Regions from separate parts of the Streptomyces sp. NPDC056734 genome, predicted to be linked through region 3. Evidence: riboswitches for the same ligand, from Rfam matches in the RefSeq annotation. Region 3 holds a riboswitch; each other region holds the start of a gene.
What was found. Region 3 has a riboswitch for cyclic di-AMP ahead of ACFRFC_RS15240 (NlpC/P60 family protein). Riboswitches for the same ligand answer to the same signal wherever they lie in the genome.
Positions count from the first base shown of each region.

Region 1 (5,518 bases), on a different contig from region 3:
ACCGGGTCGGCCATCGCCATCCCCCTCCTCACCGCCGGTGGCGCGAGCGCGGCCAGCGGCACCACGTGGGACAAGGTCGCCGAGTGCGAGAGCGGCGGCGCGTGGAGCGCGGACGACGGCGGCGGACACTACGGCGGCCTTCAGCTGACCCAGGACGAATGGGAGGCGTACGGCGGGCTGGACTACGCGTCGAGTCCGGACCGGGCGAGCCGTTCGCAGCAGATCGCGGTGGCCGAGCGGATCCTGGCCGACCAGGGAGTCGGCGTCTGGCCCGTCTGCGGGCCGCTGTACGGTCTCGCGCAGGACGCGGCGCCGGCCGGGGTCGACACGGGCGTGGCGGGCGACCCGACGCCGGACGCCTCGGAGAGCGCGAGCGGCTCCGACGACGCTTCCGGCGGTACGGGCGGATTGACCGACTCATCCAAGTCGTCCGATGGTTCGGGTGATTCGTCCACTGGGTCGGATTCGTCCGGGAGCACCGACGACCCCACCGCCCCCGGGAACTCCGGCGAGCCGGGCTCCTCGCCCACCGGGAGCCCCACCGACAGTCAAGCCGACGGTCAAGCCGACAGCCCCACCGGCGGCGCCACTGGCAGCCCCACCGACCTCACCGGCCCCGCTGACCCCTCCGACCCCTCGTCCGCCCCGTCGGGCGACACGGGTACGCCGGGCGCGTCCGGCGGCGCGGGCGACGCCTCCGGCGGTTCGCTTCCCTCGAATTCTCCCGTCGAACCGCCCAGTGAGTCCCCCTCCGGGCCCACCGGTGGCGAATCGGACAACTTCCAGCAGAGCCTCGGCTCTTCGTATCTCGTGGACACCGGCGCCCTGCCCGAGGCCGATCCCCTCCCCGGTAGCGGCCGGCATCGCGGCAGCAGCGCCGACGAGAGTGATGTGAAGGCGCCGACGGGACGCGCGGGTGACCCGTCAACCTCCTCGGCCTCCCCGGACGCCTCCGCCCCCCTGAACACCCCCGCCCCCCTGAATGCCCCGGATTCCTCGGATTCCCCGGATTCATCCGGTACCCCCGATACCTCCGGAACTTCCTCTTCCTCCGGACGTCACGCCGCGCGCGGTGACGACGGCGCGCAGGACGCGCTCGTCCGCTCCTACACCGTGCGTCCCGGCGACACCCTCACTTCCATCGCCGACTCCCTTTGGGTCGACGGTGGATGGCGCCAGATCTTCCAGCAGAACGAAACGGCGCTCGGCAGCGACCCGAACTACATCGTCCCCGGTCAGACGCTCGACATCGGCGCCGAGCCGGTCGAGGACTGAGACGCGGGCAGGGTGTGAAGCGATCGGAATCAGCCACGATTCAGGTCAGAAGTGGGCAAGAAGTGAGCCAGAAGTGACGGGAGTTCACGTCATACTTCGCGCTGAATGTCCAGGTTTGGCGAAAGTGTGGGATGAGTCTCAGAAGCCCTGATCGTCTTTGAAATTCCGGGAATCGCGTGACTACGGTCAGGACCGCTCGCAGCAGCGGGCTCCGATGGCCGTCACGCCGAATCCTGCCGACGGCCGCCGGGAACAGTCGTCGCGTCAAGCGCCGTAGGCAGGAGCGGGGGACCCAAGGTAAGTGCCGGCACCAGAAGTTGAGGCGACTCGACGGGACGGGACCGGCTTGGGGTGAAGCCATGACGTACGGGATGAAAGCCCCGTACGGGACATGGCCGGGCAACTCAACCGGCCCGAACCCGACAGCTCACCTCGTAGGCGTCGGTGAGGGGATCTCTCATGCTGTTCTCCGGCAAGGGCAAGCACCGCCGTCCGTCCAAGGCCACCCGTGTCATCGCGCTCGCCGGTGTCACCGGCGCGGCCGTCGCCGCCCCGTTGGTGGTGGCGAGCAACGCCTCCGCCGCCACCGCGTCCGAGTGGGACGCCGTCGCCCAGTGCGAGTCCGGCGGCAACTGGTCCATCAACACCGGCAATGGCTACTACGGCGGCCTCCAGTTCTCCGCCTCGACCTGGGCCGGGTTCGGCGGCACGCAGTACGCGGCCACCGCCGACCAGGCCACCAAGTCGCAGCAGATCGAGATCGCCGAGAAGGTTCTCGCGGGCCAGGGCAAGGGTGCCTGGCCGAGCTGCGGCGTGGGCCTGTCCAGCGCCTCGTACGACGGCGGCTCGGCCTCCACCGACCCCGCCCCGGCCCCCGCCGAGCAGCCGAGCACCGGCAGCGGCGACAACAGCGGCAGCGAGAGCAGCGGCAGCGACCGCACCACCGAGCAGCCCAGCACCACCCGCTCGCAGGAGCGCCCGGCCGCGACGCAGGAGACCGTCACCACGCCGGCCGGTGACCAGGTGGAGAAGGGCGACGGCGAGTACGAGGTCGTCACCGGCGACACCCTCAGCGCCATCGCCGCCGAGCACGAGGTCGCGGGCGGCTGGCAGAAGCTGTTCGAGCTGAACGGCGACATCGTCGACGACGCCGACCTGATCTACCCGGGCCAGCAGCTGCACCTGAAGTGACCCATGGCCCGCCGAGGTGACTTCAGGCCATGGCTGGTTCATGGCTGATGCTCAGCCTCACCACAGGCGGGCCCTCCACCCTGGAGATACGTCCTCACCCTGAGGGGTCTCCCCCCGGAGAAACCCCTCATTGAGGCCCCGTGCGGGTCCCCCCGTCCCCACGGGCGCCCCGCCCCGGCGCGTGATTCCCCCGTACGCGCCGAGGCGGGGCTTTCCCATGCCGCGCCCCCGCCCGGACACGGGGGCGGTCCCACTCTCCGCACACGGAGCACAGGGGGGCACAGGGAGCGCAGAGCACCCAGGGAGCACAGAGCGCACAGAGCGCACAGGGACCGCGACCCCGCGCTCTGGACCAGGGAGGTGCGGCCCCGCTCTCCGCACCAGGGCCCACCCCCACTCCCGGCCCACCCCGACGCCCCACTCCAGCCACCCCTTCACCCCCCCCGCCCCCCCGCCACACCACCCCTTCACCCCCCGCCACACCACCCCCTCTTTGTTTCGTTCGGAAACATTTTACGATCGGTTCCGTCCGAGGGGTGGGAGACCGGATGGCCGATCCCCCCGGGACGGCTAGGCTCGTCTCGCGGAGCCGCCCGCGGCCTCGCCGCACGGCGGTCCCGCCCCACCGCGTCACATCCACGAAGGAGATGCTCGTGCCGTCCATCGACGTCGTCGTAGCCCGGGAAATCCTGGACTCCCGAGGCAACCCCACGGTCGAGGTCGAGGTCGGCCTCGACGACGGCAGCACGGGTCGTGCCGCCGTACCGTCCGGCGCCTCCACGGGTGCCTTCGAAGCCATCGAGCTGCGCGACGGTGACCCCAACCGCTACCAGGGCAAGGGCGTCGAGAAGGCGGTCCTCGCCGTCATCGAGCAGATCGGCCCGGAGCTGGTCGGCTACGACGCCACCGAGCAGCGCCTGATCGACCAGGCGATGTTCGACCTGGACGCCACCGACAACAAGGGCTCGCTGGGCGCCAACGCCATCCTCGGCGTCTCCCTGGCCGTCGCGCACGCCGCCTCCGAGGCGTCCGACCTGCCCCTGTTCCGCTACCTGGGCGGTCCGAACGCGCACCTGCTGCCGGTGCCGATGATGAACATCCTGAACGGCGGCTCGCACGCCGACTCCAACGTGGACATCCAGGAGTTCATGATCGCCCCGATCGGCGCGGAGTCCTTCTCCGAGGCCCTGCGCTGGGGCGCCGAGGTCTACCACACCCTCAAGAAGGTGCTGAAGACCAAGGGCCTGTCCACCGGCCTCGGCGACGAGGGCGGCTTCGCCCCGAACCTGGAGTCCAACCGCGCCGCGCTCGACCTCATCCTCGAAGCCATCAAGCAGGCCGGCTACATCCCCGGCGAGCAGATCGCGCTCGCGCTCGACGTCGCCGCCTCCGAGTTCTACAAGGACGGCAAGTACGAGTTCGAGGGCAAGTCCCGCTCGGCCGCCGAGATGACCGAGTACTACGAGGAGCTGGTCTCCGCGTACCCGCTCGTCTCCATCGAGGACCCGCTGTACGAGGACGACTGGGCCGGCTGGAACGTCATCACCGAGAAGCTGGGCGAGCAGGTCCAGATCGTCGGCGACGACCTCTTCGTCACCAACCCGGAGCGCCTGGCCCGCGGCATCGAGGAGGGCTCCGCGAACGCACTGCTGGTCAAGGTCAACCAGATCGGCTCGCTGACCGAGACCCTGGACGCCGTCGAGCTGGCCCAGCGCAACGGCTTCAAGTGCATGATGTCCCACCGCTCCGGCGAGACCGAGGACGTCACCATCGCCGACCTCGCCGTCGCGGTGAACTGCGGCCAGATCAAGACCGGCGCCCCGGCCCGCTCGGACCGCGTCGCCAAGTACAACCAGCTGCTGCGCATCGAGGAGATCCTCGACGACGCCGCCGTCTACGCCGGCCGCAGCGCCTTCCCCCGCTTCAAGGGCTGAACCCGAGCAGCACGAGGAAGCGTCGTACGTACGTCCCCGTACCCGGTCCCGTACCGTGTGCGGGGACGTACGCACGTGTGAACGGGAGGCGGGGACATGGCCCTGAAGGAGCGGGACCGGTTCTCCACGGCCACCAGGCTGCGGCTGCTCGGCGAGCAGACCGCCGAGCGGGTCTACCGCTCGCAGACCCGCCGCCAGGCCCGCCGCTCCCGGCTGACCGGCCGCGCGGCCCTGCTCGCCCTGGTCCTGTGCTCCCTGGTCGTCGCCCTCGCCTACCCGATAAGGCAGTACGTCGCCCAGCGCGCCGAGATCGCCGACCTGGAGCGGCAGCAGGAGCAGGCCCAGGAGCGGGTCGAGGAACTGCGCGACGAGAAAGCGCGTTGGCAGGACGACGCCTACGCCGAGCAGCAGATCCGCGAGCGGCTGCATTATGTGATGCCGGGGGAGACCGGGTACATCGTGATCGACCCGGACGCCGTCCAGCAGTCCCGCGCGGACACCGGGGCCGCCGACCGGCCCTGGTACACCAATGTCTGGGAGGGCGTCGACAAGTCCGACGCCGCGAGCCCCCGGCCCGAGTGACCTGAACGACAGAAAGCAGCCATGCAGACGCCCCCGCCGCCCACCCCGCGCACCGAGCCCACCGCCGCCGACGTGGCCGCCTTCGAGCAGCAGCTCGGCCGCCCGCCCCGTGGACTGCGCGCCATCGCGCACCGGTGCCCGTGCGGGCAGCCCGATGTCGTGGAGACCGCGCCCCGGCTGCCCGACGGCACGCCCTTCCCGACCCTGTACTACCTGACCTGCCCCAAGGCCGCCTCCGCCATCGGCACGCTGGAGGCGGGCGGGGTCATGAAGGACATGACGGCCCGCCTGGAGAGCGACCCGGAGCTGGCCGCCGCGTACCGCGCCGCCCATGAGGACTACCTCCGGCGCCGGGACGAGATCGAGGAGCTGACCGGGTTCCCCAGCGCGGGCGGCATGCCGGACCGGGTGAAGTGCCTGCACGTCCTGGTGGCCCACAGCCTGGCCGCCGGGCCCGGCGTGAACCCGCTCGGCGACGAGGCCCTTCAGATGCTGCCCCAGTGGTGGCGCAAGGGGACCTGCGTGACACCCGACGG
Region 1 covers NZ_JBHTZD010000005.1:4,613-10,130, reverse strand. The annotation lists gene ACFRFC_RS08515 (transglycosylase family protein) at 1-1,275, shown strand, start outside; cyclic di-AMP (ydaO/yuaA leader) riboswitch at 1,535-1,731, shown strand; gene ACFRFC_RS08510 (transglycosylase family protein) at 1,735-2,466, shown strand; gene eno (phosphopyruvate hydratase) at 3,114-4,400, shown strand; gene ACFRFC_RS08500 (septum formation initiator family protein) at 4,497-4,982, shown strand; gene ACFRFC_RS08495 (DUF501 domain-containing protein) at 5,004-5,518, shown strand, end outside.
Region 1: it holds a riboswitch for cyclic di-AMP, as region 3 does, so the genes downstream of both, ACFRFC_RS08510 (transglycosylase family protein) here and ACFRFC_RS15240 (NlpC/P60 family protein) in region 3, are expected to answer to the same signal.

Region 2 (5,518 bases), on a different contig from region 3:
TAGCAGCCCTTCCTCGACAGCCGCCAATCCGGCCTGGACATCTGCTTCCAGAACCTGGTCCCGCACGCTCAGCCCGAACGGCCCGACGACGGTCACGAGGGATCTCCTGTCTGCTGGTGTCTACTGGCGATTACCCGGTATGTCGATACGTCGCTGCCCTCACTCACGTCAGCGTATCCGGTCATGTTTCGATCACGGATGCCGCCCACCGCACAGCACGGGCGCTATCGGATCACGCCAGGTATGTTTTTGATCACCTGATAAGAGCTGATATTTAGCGACTTGCATAGAAGTAGGGAGAAATGTCGCGGATCTGGCCTCGGCGCCGAGGGTCGACCGCACCACTTTCAGCCGCCCACGGATCACGGCCGCCCGCCGCGCCGCCGCCCACCTGGGGTCACCCTGATGCACATCCGTACGTCCTTCCCCTACCAAACGACCCATGAGGACCTCCGGGTCCCGCTGCGTGACGGGACCCTGCTGTACGCGCGCGTGTGGCGCCCGCTGACCGGCGAACCCGTACCGGCGCTCCTGGAGCACCTGCCCTTCCGGCTGACCGACGGAACCGCCGTGCGCGACGCGCAGCGCCATCCCTGGTACGCGGGCCACGGCTACGCCTCCGTCCGGGTCGACGCGCGCGGGCACGGCAACAGCGAGGGCGTCCCCTCGGGCGGCGGCTCCTGGACGGATCCGGCGGACGCCAGGCACTCGACAGACGCGACAGGCGCGATGACCTCGGTGGACGCGGCGGACGCCGCCGACGTCGTGGACTGGCTCGCCGCGCAACCCTGGTGCGACGGCAAGGTCGGCATGTTCGGCATCTCCTGGGGCGGCTCCCTCTCGCTGCGGACCGCGGCCCTCGCGCCCGGACCGCTCAAGGCGGTCGTCAGTGTGTGTGCCACGGACGATCGATACGACAACGACGGGCAGTACACGGGAGGTTCCGTCCTCGCGGCGGACATGCCCGCGTGGGCGGCCAGAACCCTCGCCCTCGCCGCCCGCCCGCCGGACCCGCGCCACGCCGGGGACGCCTGGCGGGAGCTGTGGCTGTGCCGTCTGGAGGCGCTCGAACCCGCCCTGCACACCTGGCTGGAACACCAGGTGCGCGACGGCCACTGGCGGGCCGGTGACGTCCGGGAGAGGTACGGCTCGATCGAGGCGGCCGTGCTCGCGGTCGGCGGCTGGCAGGACCCGTACCGCGACACCGTGCTCCGGCTGGTCGAGCACCTCCCGGCCGGCCGGGTGCGCGGGCTGCTCGGCCCCTGGCCGCACGGGTACCCCGACCGGGGCCGCCCGCCCGGCCCGGCGATCGGCTTCCTCCAGGAGACCCTGCGCTGGTGGGACCACTGGCTCAAGGGCCGGGACACGCGCGTGCTCGCCGATCCCCTCCTGCGCGCGTACCTCACCGAGAGCCACCCGCCGGCGCCCGCGTACGCCACCCTGCCCGGCCGCTGGACCGCCGAGCCCGTCTGGCCCTCCCCGTACGTCACCCACGTCACGTACGCCCTCCAGGGCGCCCCCGTGCCCGTACGGTCCCCGATGCACACCGGGGTCGACGCGGGCGCCTTCCTGCCGCGCGGGGGCGACGCCGATCTTCCGCCGGACCAGCGCGCGGAGGACGGGCGGTCGGTCTGCTTCGAGTTCCCGGTCGGTGAGCGGACCTCGGTGCTGGGGCGCCCGCGGGTCAGGCTGCGGCTGCGCTGCGAGGTGCCGCGCGGGCAGGTGATCGCCCGGCTGTGCGACGTCGCCCCGGACGGCGCCTCGGCCCTGGTGACCCGGGGCGTGCTGAACCTCTCCGCGCGGACGGGCCCCGACCGGTCGGTGCCGTGGCCGCCGGGCGCGACCGAGGAGGTGACCTTCGAGCTGGGCGGCACGGGCCATGTCTTCGCGCCGGGGCACCGGGTACGGCTCGCGGTCTCCTCCGCGTACTGGCCCTGGGTCTGGCCGCGGCCCGGCTCCGAGGCCGGTTTCACCCTGGACCCGGCGGGCAGCGCCCTGGAGCTGCCGGTACGGCGGGAGGAGCCCGGCGCCGGGGCGGACCGGGGGGACCGAGCCGACCGGGAGGACCGCTCGGGCCGGGCAGACGCGTCGGGCCGGGCGGCCTGGGCCGAGCCCGAGCAGGCCGAGCCGCTCGGGGTCGTCTCCCCCGTCACCCTGGACGAGCCGCGGCCCGCGCGACTGGTGGTGCGGGACGTCGCCCAGGGCGAGTGGCGGCTGGAGGTCGATCCCCGGCACGGCGGCACCCAGGTGCATCCCGACGGGCTGGAGGCCACCGAGGAGGCGCTGGAGTCGTACACGATCCGCGACGGCGACGCGCTGTCCGCGCGCACCCGCTCGGACCGGACGATCCGGCTGCACCGGCCGGAGGCGGCCTGGGACACGACGGTCCGGGCCCGGTCGGAGATCGGCTGCACAGAGACGGAGTTTTTGACCTCTAATGAGGTGATTTGCACCCACGGCACCGAGGTGGTCTTCCATCGCACCTGGGAGCGGCGGATTCCACGGACCGCTGGTTAGTAGGCACTTGGGCTCAATGCCCGATTTACCACTCTTGCGCTCGCACGTGACTTGACTCACTCGCGCCCACGGACAGCATTTCCCCCACCATCCCCCGATCCACCCTTCCCCTTCACCGAGTTGACCCTTTTCGACCGCAAAGGATCATGTGGGTCAGATAAGGAGGTGAAGATCAGAAGCGGCATTTTGTGATTCCGCCACTTGTTTCCGACATCTGCTCTCGCATACGTTCCCGGCCAGTCGGGCGGACGCCTAGTCCTGCCACCGCCCGCACCAACCCACTAGATCCACGGCAGGAGCGGGGGACCCAGGTAAGTCGCCGGGCCGGACGTCGTACGACGCACCGGAACGGCTCGGGGTGAAGCCGTGCCCGCAAGGGCCGGCCGGGCACCTCCCCGCCCGAACCCGACAGCTCACCTCGCAGGCGTAGGAGAGGAACAGTTCCCCATGTCCGCACACCGCTCCACGCGTGTTCGCCGCCTCACCCGCAAGCTCGCCGTCGCCGGTACCGGCGCCGCCGTGCTCGCCCTCCCGCTCATCGGCGCCACCAGCGCGTCCGCCGCCTCGCCGACCGTCGTCTCGGCGGCCACCTCCGCCTACCCGAACAGCCTCGACGGCTGGATCCGCCAGTCGCTCGACGTCATGGCCCAGAACGGCATCCCCGGCAGCTACGACGGCATCTACCGCAATGTGATGCGCGAGTCCTCCGGCAACCCGGCCGCCGTCAACAACTGGGACTCCAACGCCGCCGCCGGCACCCCGTCCAAGGGCCTGCTCCAGGTGATCGACCCGACCTTCGCCGCGTACCACGTCTCGGGCACGCTCTACGACCCGTACGACCCGATCGCGAACATCGTCGCCGCGTGCAACTACGCGGCGGACCGGTACGGGTCGATCGACAACGTCTTCGGCGCCTACTGAGCGCTCCGCACCTGAGCGGCCTCACCGGCCGTACGGCCTTTCCGGCGGTTCCCTTTGCGGGTTGGGGCTCGCAAAGGAAAATCAAGCAGAACTTCGACCGGGCCGTCTCGACCGTTTCTCCGAGGTGAATTCCCGTCAGGGAAAAAGTCGTTCGAGGACGACGGCGATGCCGTCGTCCTCGTTCGATGTGGTGACCTCGTCGGCGACCGCCTTGAGTTCGGGATGGGCATTGGCCATCGCCACCCCGTACCCGGCCCAGTCGAACATCGGGACGTCGTTGGGCATGTCCCCGAACGCGATGGTGTCCTCGGCCCGCGCCCCCAGCCGCCGGGCCGCGAGCGCCAGGCCGGTCGCCTTGGTCACCCCGCACGGCTGGAGCTCGACCGTGCCCGGCCCCGACATGGTGACCGTCGCGAGCGAACCGACCACCGCGCGGGCCACCGACGCCAACTCGTCGTCGGACAGCTCCGGATGGCGCAGCAGCACCTTGCTGATCGGCTCGGTCCACAGCTCGTCGCGGCGCCGGACGCGCACCGCGGGCAGCGTCGGATGCGGCATCAGATAGCCCGGCTCGATCAGGGTGAGGCCCTCGACACCGTCCTGGTCGACGGCCGCGTACACCTCGCCGACCTCGGCCTCGATCTTGCCGATGGCGGTCTCCGCCAGCTCCCGGTCCAGGGTGACCGACCACAGCAGCCGGTCCGCGCCGGCGTCGTAGAGCTGCGCGCCCTGTCCGCACACCGCCAGGCCCGTGCTGCCCAGTTGCTCCAGGAGCGGGCGCACCCGCGGGGCGGGCCGGCCGGTGACCACGAGATGCCGGGCACCGGCCTCGGTGATCCGCGCCAGCGCGGCCAGCGAGCGGTCGGAGAAGGTGTCGTCGCCGCGCAGAAGTGTTCCGTCGAGGTCGGTGGCGACAAGGGTGTACGTGGTGCGCGCGGTGCGTGCGGCATATGCAGTGGGTGCGGCCATGATCAGAGAATACGGACATCGCGCGGCCCCGACCCGGCCGGAACCGGACGTCGGACGGGTTCCCTCACGTCCCGCCCGTCCCCGTCAACTCCCCTGTACCATGCGGGCTTTCACTCCCGGAGCCGTCCGCCCGACTGCTGAAAACGGGTCCGCTTTTCACTCAGATGTGGGGGACGCGTCCGCGTCGACACCCGCCCCGTGCTCAGCCGTTGCCGCGCCGGCGGGTGCGCCGGAGTTGCCTCCTCCGAATGCCGGTTTTCAGGACACTGCCGAATTCTTTGGGCGCCCGAGACCGCAGGATGCCGACCTGCCGCGACGTAACGTGTGGCACGGCCACATAACGGCCCCATTGGCGGCACTGGGTAAGAGATGTGGTGCGTCACCACATGGCCCCCACGAGAGTGAGGCAGAACCGCATGTCCCCCTTCGATGTCCCCGAGGGCGACCCCTTCGGCCCGCACAACCTTCCGTACGGTGTCTTCTCCCCGGCCGGTACGCGGGAACGGACCGTCGGCGTCCGGCTCGGCGACCACGTCCTCGACGCCGGTGCCGCCGCACGCGCCCTGGGCTCCCCCTACTTCGCGCTCCTCGCCCGTCCCACCCTCGGCCCGCTGCTCGCGGCGGGCCGTACCACCTGGTCGGACGTACGGCGGGCGCTGACCGCCTGGGTGACGGTCCCGGCGCACCGCGAGGTGATCGAGCCGCTGCTGCACCCGCTGTCCTCGGTGACCCTGCACCTGCCCTTCGAGGTCGCCGACTACGTCGACTTCTACTCCTCCGAGAACCATGCCCGGAACGTCGGCCGCATCTTCCGCCCCGACGCCCCGGACTCCCTCCCCCCGAACTGGAAGCACCTGCCCACCGGCTACCACGGCCGCGCGGGCACGGTCGTGGTCTCCGGGACACAGGTCGTACGGCCGTCCGGGCAGCGCAAGGCGCCCACCGACCCGGCGCCGGTCTTCGGCCCCTCCGTCCGGCTGGACATCGAGTCCGAGGTCGGCTTCGTGGTGGGCGTCCCGAGCGAGCAGGGCAGCCAGGTGGCCCAGGGCGACTTCCGCGACCACGTCTTCGGGCTGTGCCTGCTCAACGACTGGTCCGCGCGGGACGTCCA
Region 2 covers NZ_JBHTZD010000017.1:40,627-46,144, reverse strand. The annotation lists gene ACFRFC_RS25295 (polyprenyl synthetase family protein) at 1-96, opposite strand, end outside; gene ACFRFC_RS25290 (CocE/NonD family hydrolase) at 406-2,517, shown strand; cyclic di-AMP (ydaO/yuaA leader) riboswitch at 2,787-2,959, shown strand; gene ACFRFC_RS25285 (transglycosylase SLT domain-containing protein) at 2,965-3,438, shown strand; gene ACFRFC_RS25280 (HAD family hydrolase) at 3,574-4,407, opposite strand; gene fahA (fumarylacetoacetase) at 4,824-5,518, shown strand, end outside.
Region 2: it holds a riboswitch for cyclic di-AMP, as region 3 does, so the genes downstream of both, ACFRFC_RS25285 (transglycosylase SLT domain-containing protein) here and ACFRFC_RS15240 (NlpC/P60 family protein) in region 3, are expected to answer to the same signal.

Region 3 (5,518 bases):
ACGGCGAGGATGAGTGCGGCGCCGGTCACCGTGCGCAGGACGCCGTCGTCGTCGGAGTTCCAGAGGTAGAGGTCCGGGCCGTTGGCGGCGATCAGCCGTGAACCGGCGAGTGCCGAGAGGGCGAGCGCGCCGCCCGCGATCCAGTGATCACCGGCCCCCTCCCACACCTGGCGCCTGTCGAAACGGGTCAGGGCGAGGGCGTACAGGACGAGCCCGAGCCAGAACAGCACCATCGCGGCGTGTCCGAGCCAGGCGATCCCCTCCGCCTTCGCGAGGGTCGCGCCGAGCACCGCGAGCCCCTGGGTGGCGACACACCCCAGGAACACCGTGCCCGGCATCCGCTCCCGCCAGCGGGTCACGACGATCACGAGCAGCACCGGCCACACCAGCGCGGACAGCGCCAGCAGGGCCTCGGCGAGAGGCTGCCAGCTCTGCGCGGACAGGCCCGTGCCGAGAACCGTGGTCGCGGCGACCGCGGTCAGGGCGTCGGGCGCCCAGGCTTCCACCGGCCGGCTCGGGCGGTCCCGCGACAGCCGCGTCACGCAGTCCGCCACCAGGCCCAGCCAGGCGATCCCGGCCACCACCAGCACGATGGCGGACAGCACCTCGTATCCGGCCGACCGCAGCCCGACGGACACGATGCCGGTCGCCAGCACAGCGGCCCCGGCCACCGGCGGACACCGCGCCCACCAGGCGCTGAGGGATGAGGTGCCGGACGTGGACATGGGCCGATGGTAAGGAGCGCGCCGCCGGGCGGGGGCGGGGCGCGCACGCGGGCGGACGAAAATCGCCGGATCTTCGCCCGCGCCCGCCTGGCTCGCGCCGCGCCCGCCTGGCTCGCGCCGCGCCCGCCTGGCTCGCGCCGCGCCCGCCCGGCTCGCGCCGCCCCCGCCCGCCGTGAAAGCCCCCGTCAGGCAGGCCGCACCACACTGTGGATCGACGACTCACCGTCGTAGTAGATCGACTCCTCGCGTACGTACGCCCCCGGCTTCGGCGCGTGGATCATCATGCCGTTGCCGATGTAGAGGCCGACGTGGGTGACGTCGTCGTAGAAGAAGACCAGGTCACCGGGTTGGGCGGCGGCGAGGGAGACGGTGGTGCCGGAGTTCACCTGGTCGTAGGTGACGCGCGGGAGGTCGACGCCGGCGGCCTTCCAGGCGGCCTGGGTGAGGCCGGAGCAGTCGTAGGAGTCGGGGCCGGTGGCGCCCCAGACGTACGGCTTTCCGACCTGGGTGCGGGCGAACGCGACGGCCTTGTCCGCCATGGTGGCGTACGAGGGATCCGCCGGGTCGGTGGAGGGCGACTCCGCGCCGGAGCCCGTGGAACCGGTGGAGCCCGTGGAGCCCGTGGAACCGGTCGAGCCGGTCGACTCCTCGGCCTGCCGCTGGGCCTCCGCCTCCGCCGCCTCCTCCTGGCGGCGCTGTTCCTCGGCCTGCTGCTGGGCCAGCTCCGCGGCCTTGCGGTCGGCCTCCTCCTGCTTCTCCCGCTCGATCTCCGCGAGGCGGGCCTTCTCCTGCGCGGTCAGCTCGGAGAGCAGCTCGCGCGCGTCCGTGAGTTTTTGCTGGACGGTCGCCTTGGCCGTCTGGAGGTCGTCCTGGGTCTCGGTGAGCGTCTCCAGGCTCTCCCCGGCCTCCTGGCGCTTCTCCATCGTCTCGGACTGCTGGGTGAAGTACTCGTCGACCGCGGTCTTCTGTCGCTCGGTGAGCCGGTCCATGAGCTGGGTCCGGTCGAAGTAGTCCTGCGGCGAGTCGGCGAGCAGGAAGGTCGCCGTGTCGAGGGCGACGGCCCCTGTGCGGTACTGGGCGGCGGCGTAGGAACCCAGCTCCTCGCGCGCGTCGTTCAGTTTCTGGGTGCGCTGCGCCACGTCGTCCAGGAGGGTGTCGACGCGCTCGCGCTGCTTGGTGGTCTTCTCTTTGGCCGCGTTGTACTTCTCGGTCGCCGACTCGGCCTGGCGGTAGAGGTCGTCGACCTTCTTCTCGACCTCCTCAAGGCTCGGCCTGTCGTCCGTGGGGGCGGCATTGGCCGTCTGCGAGAGCAGGGCGACGGAGGTGAGGGCGGCCGTGGCGAGGGCGGGGGTGCGTATGCCTGCCACGCGCGCCCCCGAGGGGCGGGACTTGCGGTGCGACGCCAAGGAGGCGACTCCTTCCATGGGCCGCCTACCGGGTTAGCTGTCGGGTTCGGGCGAGTGCTTCGGAAGGGTTGCCCTACGGTCCCCTCCCCGCGGGGAGTTCGGACCGATTCACCCCGGATCGCGGTGGGTCCCCGGCTCCGGCTGCCGCAAGGCGCACCGGACTCGGCGGAGGCGGGACGGCCCGGCGACGTTCGCCGGTGGGGGTCGTTCGGCCTGTCCGGAACCGTAGCCAACTCATGTGCCGCCTGTGAAGGTTGGTGGGTGATATGCCCGATACATTTTCGTGACCTTTCTGTAGCGACGCCGCGTTGCGTCGCGCTGCGTCGCGCTGTGTCGCCAAAGCGGAAGGTTCTATGGCGAGTTGTCCGGAGTGGGGTCCGTGTGGGCGCGTACGGCAAGGTGTGGGGGTGTACGGCCATGGCCGCGCCGTACGTGGTTGACCGCGCCCTATGACCCCCTCCCCGCCCGGTTTCACCGGCGTGTCGTGCCCTGTCGGCATCCGCGCGGTGCGCCTGCCGCCCCTTTCCGTCCGCTACCGACTGTCACCCCACGGACCTGCCGGGTGAGGGTCGCCGGCCGGCCCTCTCACGGTCCGGACGCCCGGCGGCGGGGGATCCGGCCGGGGCGGCCACGGGTTGTCAGTGGGGCGGCCTAGACTCGGAGAGCGATGAGCAGCCTCTTTGACGACAGCTTCCTGGCGGACCTCCAGGGCCCCAAGGCCCACCCGGAGGAGCCCCCGCCACCGCCCGACGACGAACACGCTCCGGAGGAGATTCCGGACGACCTGTTCGGCGGGAAGTTCGACGCGCCCCCGAACCGGGACGCGTACTACCGCGACGGCGCCCCGCGGCCCGCGATCGACCCGGCCGCGCTCCTGGAGGGGCTCAACGACAACCAGCGCGCGGCCGTCGTCCACTCCGGCACCCCGCTGCTCATCGTGGCCGGTGCCGGTTCCGGCAAGACACGCGTGCTCACGCACCGCATCGCCTACCTGCTCGCCGAGCGGGGCGTGCACCCCGGCCAGATCCTCGCGATCACCTTCACCAACAAGGCCGCCGGTGAGATGAGGGAGCGCGTCGAGCAGCTCGTCGGCCCGCGCGCGAACGCGATGTGGGTCATGACCTTCCACAGCGCCTGTGTGCGCATCCTGCGGCGGGAGTCCAAAAAGCTCGGTTTCACGTCGTCGTTCTCGATCTACGACGCGGCCGACTCCAAACGTCTGATGGCCCTGGTCTGCCGTGACCTGGACCTCGACCCCAAGCGCTACCCGCCCAAGTCCTTCAGCGCCAAGATCAGCAACCTGAAGAACGAGCTGATCGACGAGGAGGACTTCGCCGCACAGGCCACCGACGGCTTCGAGAAGACCCTCGCCCAGGCGTACGCGATGTACCAGTCACGCCTGCGCGAGGCGAACGCACTCGACTTCGACGACCTGATCATGACGACGGTCAACCTCCTGCGCGCGTTCCCCGACGTCGCCGAGCACTACCGCCGCCGCTTCCGGCATGTCCTGGTGGACGAGTACCAGGACACCAACCACGCCCAGTACGCGCTCGTGCGCGAACTCGTCGGCACCGGTGAGTACGACGAGGACGTCCCGCCCGGCGAGCAGGACCCGGTCCCCGCCGAGCTGTGCGTGGTGGGTGACGCGGACCAGTCGATCTACGCCTTCCGCGGCGCGACGATCCGCAACATCCTCCGGTTCGAGGAGGACTACCCGGACGCGACGACGATCCTGCTGGAGCAGAACTACCGCTCCACCCAGACGATCCTCACCGCCGCCAACGCGGTCATCGAGCGCAATGCCTCCCGCCGCCCCAAGAACCTGTGGACCAACGCGGGCGCGGGCGCGCGCATCACCGGCTATGTCGCCGACACCGAGCACGACGAGGCACAGTTCGTCGCCGACGAGATCGACCGCCTCACGGACGCGGGCCAGGCCAAGGCCGGCGATGTCGCGGTCTTCTACCGTACGAACGCCCAGTCCCGGGTCTTCGAAGAGATCTTCATCCGCGTCGGACTGCCCTACAAGGTCGTCGGCGGCGTCCGCTTCTACGAGCGCAAGGAGGTCAGGGACGTCCTGGCCTATCTGCGGGTGCTCGCCAACCCCGAGGACTCGGTGCCGCTGCGCCGCATCCTCAACGTCCCCAAGCGGGGTATCGGCGACCGCGCGGAGGCGATGATCGACGCCCTCTCCCAGCGCGAGAGGATCAGCTTCCCGCAGGCGCTCAAGCGGGTGGACGAGGCGTACGGCATGGCCGCGCGGTCGACGAACGCCGTGCGGCGGTTCAACACGCTGATGGAGGATCTCCGTACGATCGTGGAGTCCGGCGCCGGACCGGCCACCATCCTGGAGGCCGTGCTCGAACGCACCGGCTACCTCGCCGAGTTGCAGGCGTCCACCGACCCGCAGGACGAGACCCGGATCGAGAACCTCCAGGAACTCGCCGCCGTCGCCCTGGAGTTCGAACAGGAGCGCGGCGAGGGCGCACAGACTGTGGAGGCGGCAGCGGGGGCCCCGGCTCTGGGCGGTACGCTCTCCGACTTCCTGGAGCAGGTCGCCCTGGTCGCCGACTCCGACCAGATCCCGGACGAGGAGGACGGCGCCGGTGTCATCACCCTGATGACCCTGCACACCGCCAAGGGCCTCGAATTCCCGGTCGTCTTCCTGACCGGCATGGAGGACGGCGTCTTCCCGCACATGCGCGCCCTCGGCGAGACCAAGGAACTGGAGGAGGAGCGGCGCCTGGCCTACGTGGGCATCACCCGCGCGCGGGAGCGGCTCTACCTCACCCGCTCGGCGATGCGCAGCGCCTGGGGGCAGCCGTCGTACAACCCGCCCTCCCGCTTCCTGGAGGAGATCCCGCCGACGTATGTCGACTGGAAGCGCACGGGTGCGACCTTGCCCGTCCCCTCCGGTCCCGCCTCGGGGGTGGCGGCCTCGCTGTCCTCGTCCCGCTCGCGCTCGGCCGCGTCCGGCGCCTCCGGCTTCGCCACGCGCAGAACGTCGGAGAAGCCGGTGGTCGCACTGGCCGTCGGGGACCGGGTGACGCACGACCAGTTCGGGCTCGGCACGGTGGTCGGGGTCAAGGGCACCGGGGGGAACGCGGAGGCGACGATCGACTTCGGGGACGCCAGCCCCAAGCGGCTGCTGCTGCGGTACGCGCCGGTGGAGAAGCTGTAGGGGCGTCCGGAGACGCCCAAGGAGGGAGGGGGAGCGGGGGATCAGCTCGGGTCGAGGCCGTGGCTGCGGAACCAGGCCAGCGGGTCGATGGCGGCGCCACCGCCGGGCCGTACCTCGAAGTGCAGGTGCGGGCCGGTCGAGTTGCCGGAGTCGCCGGAGTACGCGATCGGGTCGCCGGCCTTGACCGTCGTACCGGAGGCCAC
Region 3 covers NZ_JBHTZD010000008.1:326,136-331,653, reverse strand. The annotation lists gene ACFRFC_RS15245 (tellurite resistance/C4-dicarboxylate transporter family protein) at 1-725, opposite strand, end outside; gene ACFRFC_RS15240 (NlpC/P60 family protein) at 911-2,131, opposite strand; cyclic di-AMP (ydaO/yuaA leader) riboswitch at 2,138-2,309, opposite strand; gene pcrA (DNA helicase PcrA) at 2,799-5,315, shown strand; gene ACFRFC_RS15230 (M23 family metallopeptidase) at 5,357-5,518, opposite strand, start outside.

Region 4 (5,518 bases), on a different contig from region 3:
GGAACTTCGCCGGTGCCGCGCACACTTGCATACAGTGGCAGGACCGACAGGAAAACTGCGGTCGGAACGACCGCGTCCGCGATCGAAGGGACGTACATGCCCATGGGTCACACGGCCACCGCCGAGGCAGGCTCCGGCGGCCTGACAGCGACCGAGCACCGTTTGGCCAACGGTCTGCGCGTGGTGCTCTCCGAGGACCACCTGACCCCGGTCGCGGCGGTGTGCCTCTGGTACGACGTCGGCTCGCGCCACGAGGTCAAGGGGCGCACCGGCCTGGCTCACCTTTTCGAGCATCTGATGTTCCAGGGCTCCGCGCAGGTCAAGGGCAACGGGCACTTCGAGCTGGTCCAGGGCGCCGGCGGCTCGCTCAACGGCACCACCAGCTTCGAGCGCACCAACTACTTCGAGACCATGCCCGCCCACCAGCTGGAGCTGGCGCTGTGGCTGGAGGCGGACCGGATGGGCTCGCTGCTGGCCGCCCTGGACGAGGAGTCCATGGAAAACCAGCGGGACGTCGTGAAGAACGAGCGCCGCCAGCGCTACGACAACGTCCCCTATGGCACCGCTTTCGAGAAGCTCACCGCCCTCGCCTACCCCAAGGGCCACCCCTACCACCACACGCCGATCGGCTCCATGGCCGACCTGGACGCGGCCACCCTGGACGACGCGCGCGCGTTCTTCCGCACGTACTACGCGCCCAACAACGCCGTGCTGTCCGTGGTCGGCGACATCGACCCGGAGCGGACGCTCGCCTGGATCGAGAAGTACTTCGGCTCCATCCCCGCCCACGACGGCAAGCCCGTCCCGCGTGACGGCTCGCTCCCCGAGACCGTCGGCGAGCAGCTGCGCGAGGTCATCGAGGAGGAGGTCCCGGCCCGCGCACTGATGGCCGCCTACCGGCTTCCCGAGGACGGCACGCGCGCGTGCGACGCGGCCGACCTGGCGCTCACCGTCCTCGGCGGCGGCGAGTCCTCCCGCCTGTACAACCGGCTGGTGCGCCGCGACCGTACGGCCGTGGCGGCCGGATTCGGCCTGCTGCGGCTGGCCGGGGCGCCCTCCCTGGGCTGGCTGGACGTGAAGACCTCCGGGGACGTCGAGGTGCCGGTCATCGAGACCGCCATCGACGAGGAGCTGGCCCGGTTCGCCGCCGAGGGCCCCACGGCGGAGGAGATGGAGCGCGCCCAGGCCCAGCTGGAGCGCGAGTGGCTGGACCGGCTCGGCACGGTCGCCGGCCGCGCGGACGAACTGTGCCGGTACGCGGTCCTCTTCGGTGACCCGCAGTTGGCCCTGAGCGCCGTCCAGCGCGTGCTGGAGGTGACCGCCGAGGACGTCCAGGAGGTCGCCAAGGCCCGCCTGCGGCCCGACAACCGCGCGGTGCTCGTCTACGAGCCGACGGCCCCCGAAGCCCAGGCCGACAGCGCGGCGGACGCAGAGGACGCAGAGGACGCGGCGGACGCCGACGGCGTGGCAGCCGCGGCCACCGACGACAACAAGGAGGCGGCCAAGTGAGCGAGCTGGCCCCCATGGAGTTCCACCCCCAGCCGCAGCCCGGCGACGCCCGCCCCTGGGCGTTCCCGGCCCCCACGCGCCGAACGCTCGACAACGGCCTCACGGTCCTGCGCTGCCACCGCCCCGGCCAGCAGGTCGTCGCCGTCGAGGTGCTGCTGGACGCGCCGCTGGACGCCGAACCGGACGGCCTGGAGGGCGTGGCCACGATCATGGCCCGCGCCTTCTCCGAGGGCACCGACAAGCACTCCGCCGAGGAGTTCGCCGCCGAGCTGGAGCGCTGCGGCGCAACCCTGGACGCGCACGCCGACCACCCCGGCGTCCGCCTCAGCCTCGAAGTGCCGGTCTCCCGGCTGCCGAAGGCCCTCGGCCTGCTCGCCGACGCCCTGCGCGCGCCCGCGTTCGCCGACAGCGAGGTCGAGCGCCTGGTGCGCAACCGCCTCGACGAGATCCCGCACGAGCTGGCCAACCCCTCGCGCCGCGCCGCCAAGGAGCTGTCCAAGGAGCTGTTCCCGGCGTCCTCGCGCATGTCGCGCCCGCGCCAGGGCACCGAGGAGTCCGTCGAGGGCATCGACTCCGCCGCCGTACGCGCCTTCTACGAGAAGCATGTACGCCCCGCGACCGGCACCGTCGTGGTCGTCGGCGATCTGACCGGCGTCGACCTCGACACGCTGCTCGGCGACACGCTCGGCGCCTGGACCGGCTCCACGGCCGCGCCCCGGCCCGTGCCGCCGGTCAGCGCCGACGACACCGGGCGCGTCGTCATCGTGGACCGGCCCGGAGCCGTCCAGACGCAACTGCTGCTCGGCCGGGTCGGCTCCGATCGGCACGATCGCGTCTGGCCCGCCCAGGTGCTCGGCACGTACTGCCTGGGCGGCACCCTCACCTCCCGGCTGGACCGGGTGCTGCGCGAGGAGAAGGGTTACACCTACGGCGTCCGCGCGTTCGGCCAGGTCCTCAGGTCCGGGCCGGACGGCGCCGGAGCGTCCATGCTCGCCGTCAGCGGCTCGGTCGACACGCCGAACACCGGACCGGCCCTGGACGACCTGTGGACGGTCCTGCGCACGCTTGCCGCGGAGGGGCTGACCGACGCCGAGCGGGACACCGCCGTGCAGAACCTCGTCGGCGTGGCGCCGCTCAAGTACGAGACCGCGGCGGCCGTCGCGAGCACGCTCGCGGACCAGGTCGAGCAGCACCTGCCCGACGACTACCAGGCGACGCTGTATCAGCAGCTCGCCGCGACCGGCACCGTCGAGGCCACGGCGGCCGTCGTCAACGCCTTCCCGGTGGACCGGCTGGTGACCGTCCTCGTGGGCGACGCCGCGCAGATCAAGGCGCCCGTGGAAGCCCTCGGCATCGGCGAAGTCACCGTCGTGGCGGCCGACTAGACAGCCGCGGACGGCCCGCCCGGGTGCCGCGATCCGCGCGCGGGCGGGCCCACACGCGGCACGCGAAAGTGCCGACGAAGGGCACGCGCATGACGGGGAACGCGCACCCGCACGGTGGGGCCCTGGTGACCGGAAGCGTCACCAGGGCCCCTTAATGTCCGGATTGCGGGAGAGGCTGCCTGTCTGACCTGTGGCATGCGCTACAAAAGCCCGGATCTGTTTGGGGATTGCAAGATGTCCCCTTAGCGTCATCCAGGCTGTTCGTCAGGCAGTGCGCCGCGTCCGCGGCACCGGACAGCCATCGCCGAGTCCCCGTACGGCGCGAGCCAGGGGAGCCGGGGACCCACGTCCCTGGGGTGAATCGGCCTCCCGCGCGCGTGCGTGCGGGAAGCCGTAGGAGACCTTCCTGCTCCGAACCCGTCAGCTAACCCGGTAGGCGAGAGGGAAGGAAAGGACCAGCCACTCCATGGCGTTCACGCGCGCCACCGGGAAGCACCGGCGTCCCCGGCACCCGCAGCGCACCACCGCCCGTGCGGCGGGTGTCGCGGCACTCGCCACCACCGGCGTCGTCGGCTCCCTGGCCGCTCCGGCGCTCGCCGCCGAGCCGGCTCCCGAGCAGACCGGTCTGCTGCCCGTCGTCGGCATCGGCGACGACGTCGCCCACCAGATAGACGCCCAGGCCGCCGCCCAGGCGGACGCCGCGCGGCAGAAGGCCGAGGCCGCCGCCCGCGAGAAGGCGGCGGAAGAGGCCCGCGAGCGTGCCGAGGAGGAGGCGAAGAAGGCTCGTGAGGCCGAGGAGCGCGCCGCCCGCGAGGCCGAGCGCGAGCGCCTGAACACCTTCGTTTCGCCGATCCCCGGCTCCTACGTCTCCACCAGCTACCAGGCGGGCGGCTCCGCCTGGTCCTCCGGCAGCCACACCGGCGTCGACTTCCACGCCGCCACCGGCACGTCCGTCCACACGGTCGGCAATGGCACGGTCGTGGAGGCGGGCTGGGGCGGCGCGTACGGCAATCAAGTCGTGATCAAGATGGTTGACGGTACGTACACCCAGTACGGGCATCTCTCGTCCATCGGGGTGTCGGTCGGCCAGTCCGTCACCCCTGGCCAGCAGATCGGCCTCGCCGGCGCCACCGGCAATGTCACCGGGGCCCACCTCCACTTCGAGGCCCGCACCAGCCCCGAGTACGGCTCGGACATGGACCCGGTCGCCTACCTGCGTGCGCATGGCGTGAATCTCTGACGTCGGGTGCGCGCGGGGCGCCGATGCTCTTCCGGCCGACGGGAGCGCGGGCAGCGCGTGACGTCCCGTGCGCGCGGGGCGCTGCGACGGGCGGGCACTCGCGCGCGGGACGGATGCCGCGCTCGGGTGCGGGGGCGGAGGTTGTCGGACGGGTCGGCGCTCGCCGGGAGGCGATGGCGCACTCGCGCGGAGACGGGACGGCGTGCGGCCAAGGGTTCGGTCTCCGCGCCGGCGATGCCGCACTCGCGCGGAGACGGGGCCATCTCCTGGTCCATCAGATCAACGATCTCGCGATGCCCCACTCGCGCGTGGAGACGGACCCCGCGCTCTCGCCCTCTGGCGCCGGGCGCTTGCCCCCCAACCCGCGCGGGTACGCCGCGACGACGCGCAGTTCGTCGTGGATGGGGCGGAGTGCCCCCACCCGCGCGGGTACGCCGCGTGAGGACTGCGTCCAGACAGTCGCGGAAGCCCCCGCCGCACCTACGCGCGCGTACGCCGCCCCGGGCTGGGCACCCGCGCCACCCGCGCGCTGACCCCGGCCCACCCGGGCGGGGCCAGGCCACCGTCCCCGCCTGGACCCCGCCACCCCCGCGCGCAGGGACTCGGCTAACGGCCCATGGCGTCCCGGCGGACGGCCACGGCCACCCCCGGGCGCCGGGCCCCGCCCCTCCATCACCGCTACGCGAACCCAGGCCCCCGCCCCGCTGGACCCAGCCCCCCGCCTCCACGCCAGCCAAGCCACAGCCGCCACCGTCACCCGGCGCACCGCCCCGCCCACGACAAGCCCGGGTACCCCACCCGCCGGGGCTTTCGTCCTTTTGGGCATCCGCTGTCCAAAAAATATCCCTGGAATCCGGCCCCCCGTCGGAAATTCCGGCTCATTGCAATAGAGTCACTGTTCAGACGTCAATCGAGGACGTTTCACGGGGATTAAGGCGGAGGTCGGTCATGCGTATTCCGGCGCACTCGGTGTGCACGGCGATCCGGGACGACATCATCGCCGGTGTCTACGAACGCGGTGGCCGGCTCACCGAGGAAGTCCTCGCCCGCCGCTACGGCGTCTCCCGCGTCCCCGTCCGCGAGGCCCTGCGCACGCTGGAGGCGGAGGGGTTCGTGGTGACCCGGCGGCACGCGGGCGCGTGCGTCGCGGAGCCCACCGAGCAGGAGGCCGCGGACCTGCTGGAGATGCGCGGGCTGCTGGAGCCGCTGGCCGCCTCCAGGGCCGCCCAGCGGCGCACGGAGGCCCATCTGAAGGTGCTGCGCGGACTGGTCCGGCTCGGCCAGGAGCGGGCCCGCCGGGGCAGCAGCGATGACCTGCGCTCCCTGGGCAGCTGGTTTCATGAGACGCTCGCCCAGGCGTCCGGCAGCCCCGCCCTGGTCTCCA
Region 4 covers NZ_JBHTZD010000012.1:270,946-276,463, reverse strand. The annotation lists gene ACFRFC_RS20390 (M16 family metallopeptidase) at 103-1,509, shown strand; gene ACFRFC_RS20385 (M16 family metallopeptidase) at 1,506-2,894, shown strand; cyclic di-AMP (ydaO/yuaA leader) riboswitch at 3,187-3,348, shown strand; gene ACFRFC_RS20380 (M23 family metallopeptidase) at 3,361-4,134, shown strand; gene ACFRFC_RS20375 (GntR family transcriptional regulator) at 5,083-5,518, shown strand, end outside.
Region 4: it holds a riboswitch for cyclic di-AMP, as region 3 does, so the genes downstream of both, ACFRFC_RS20380 (M23 family metallopeptidase) here and ACFRFC_RS15240 (NlpC/P60 family protein) in region 3, are expected to answer to the same signal.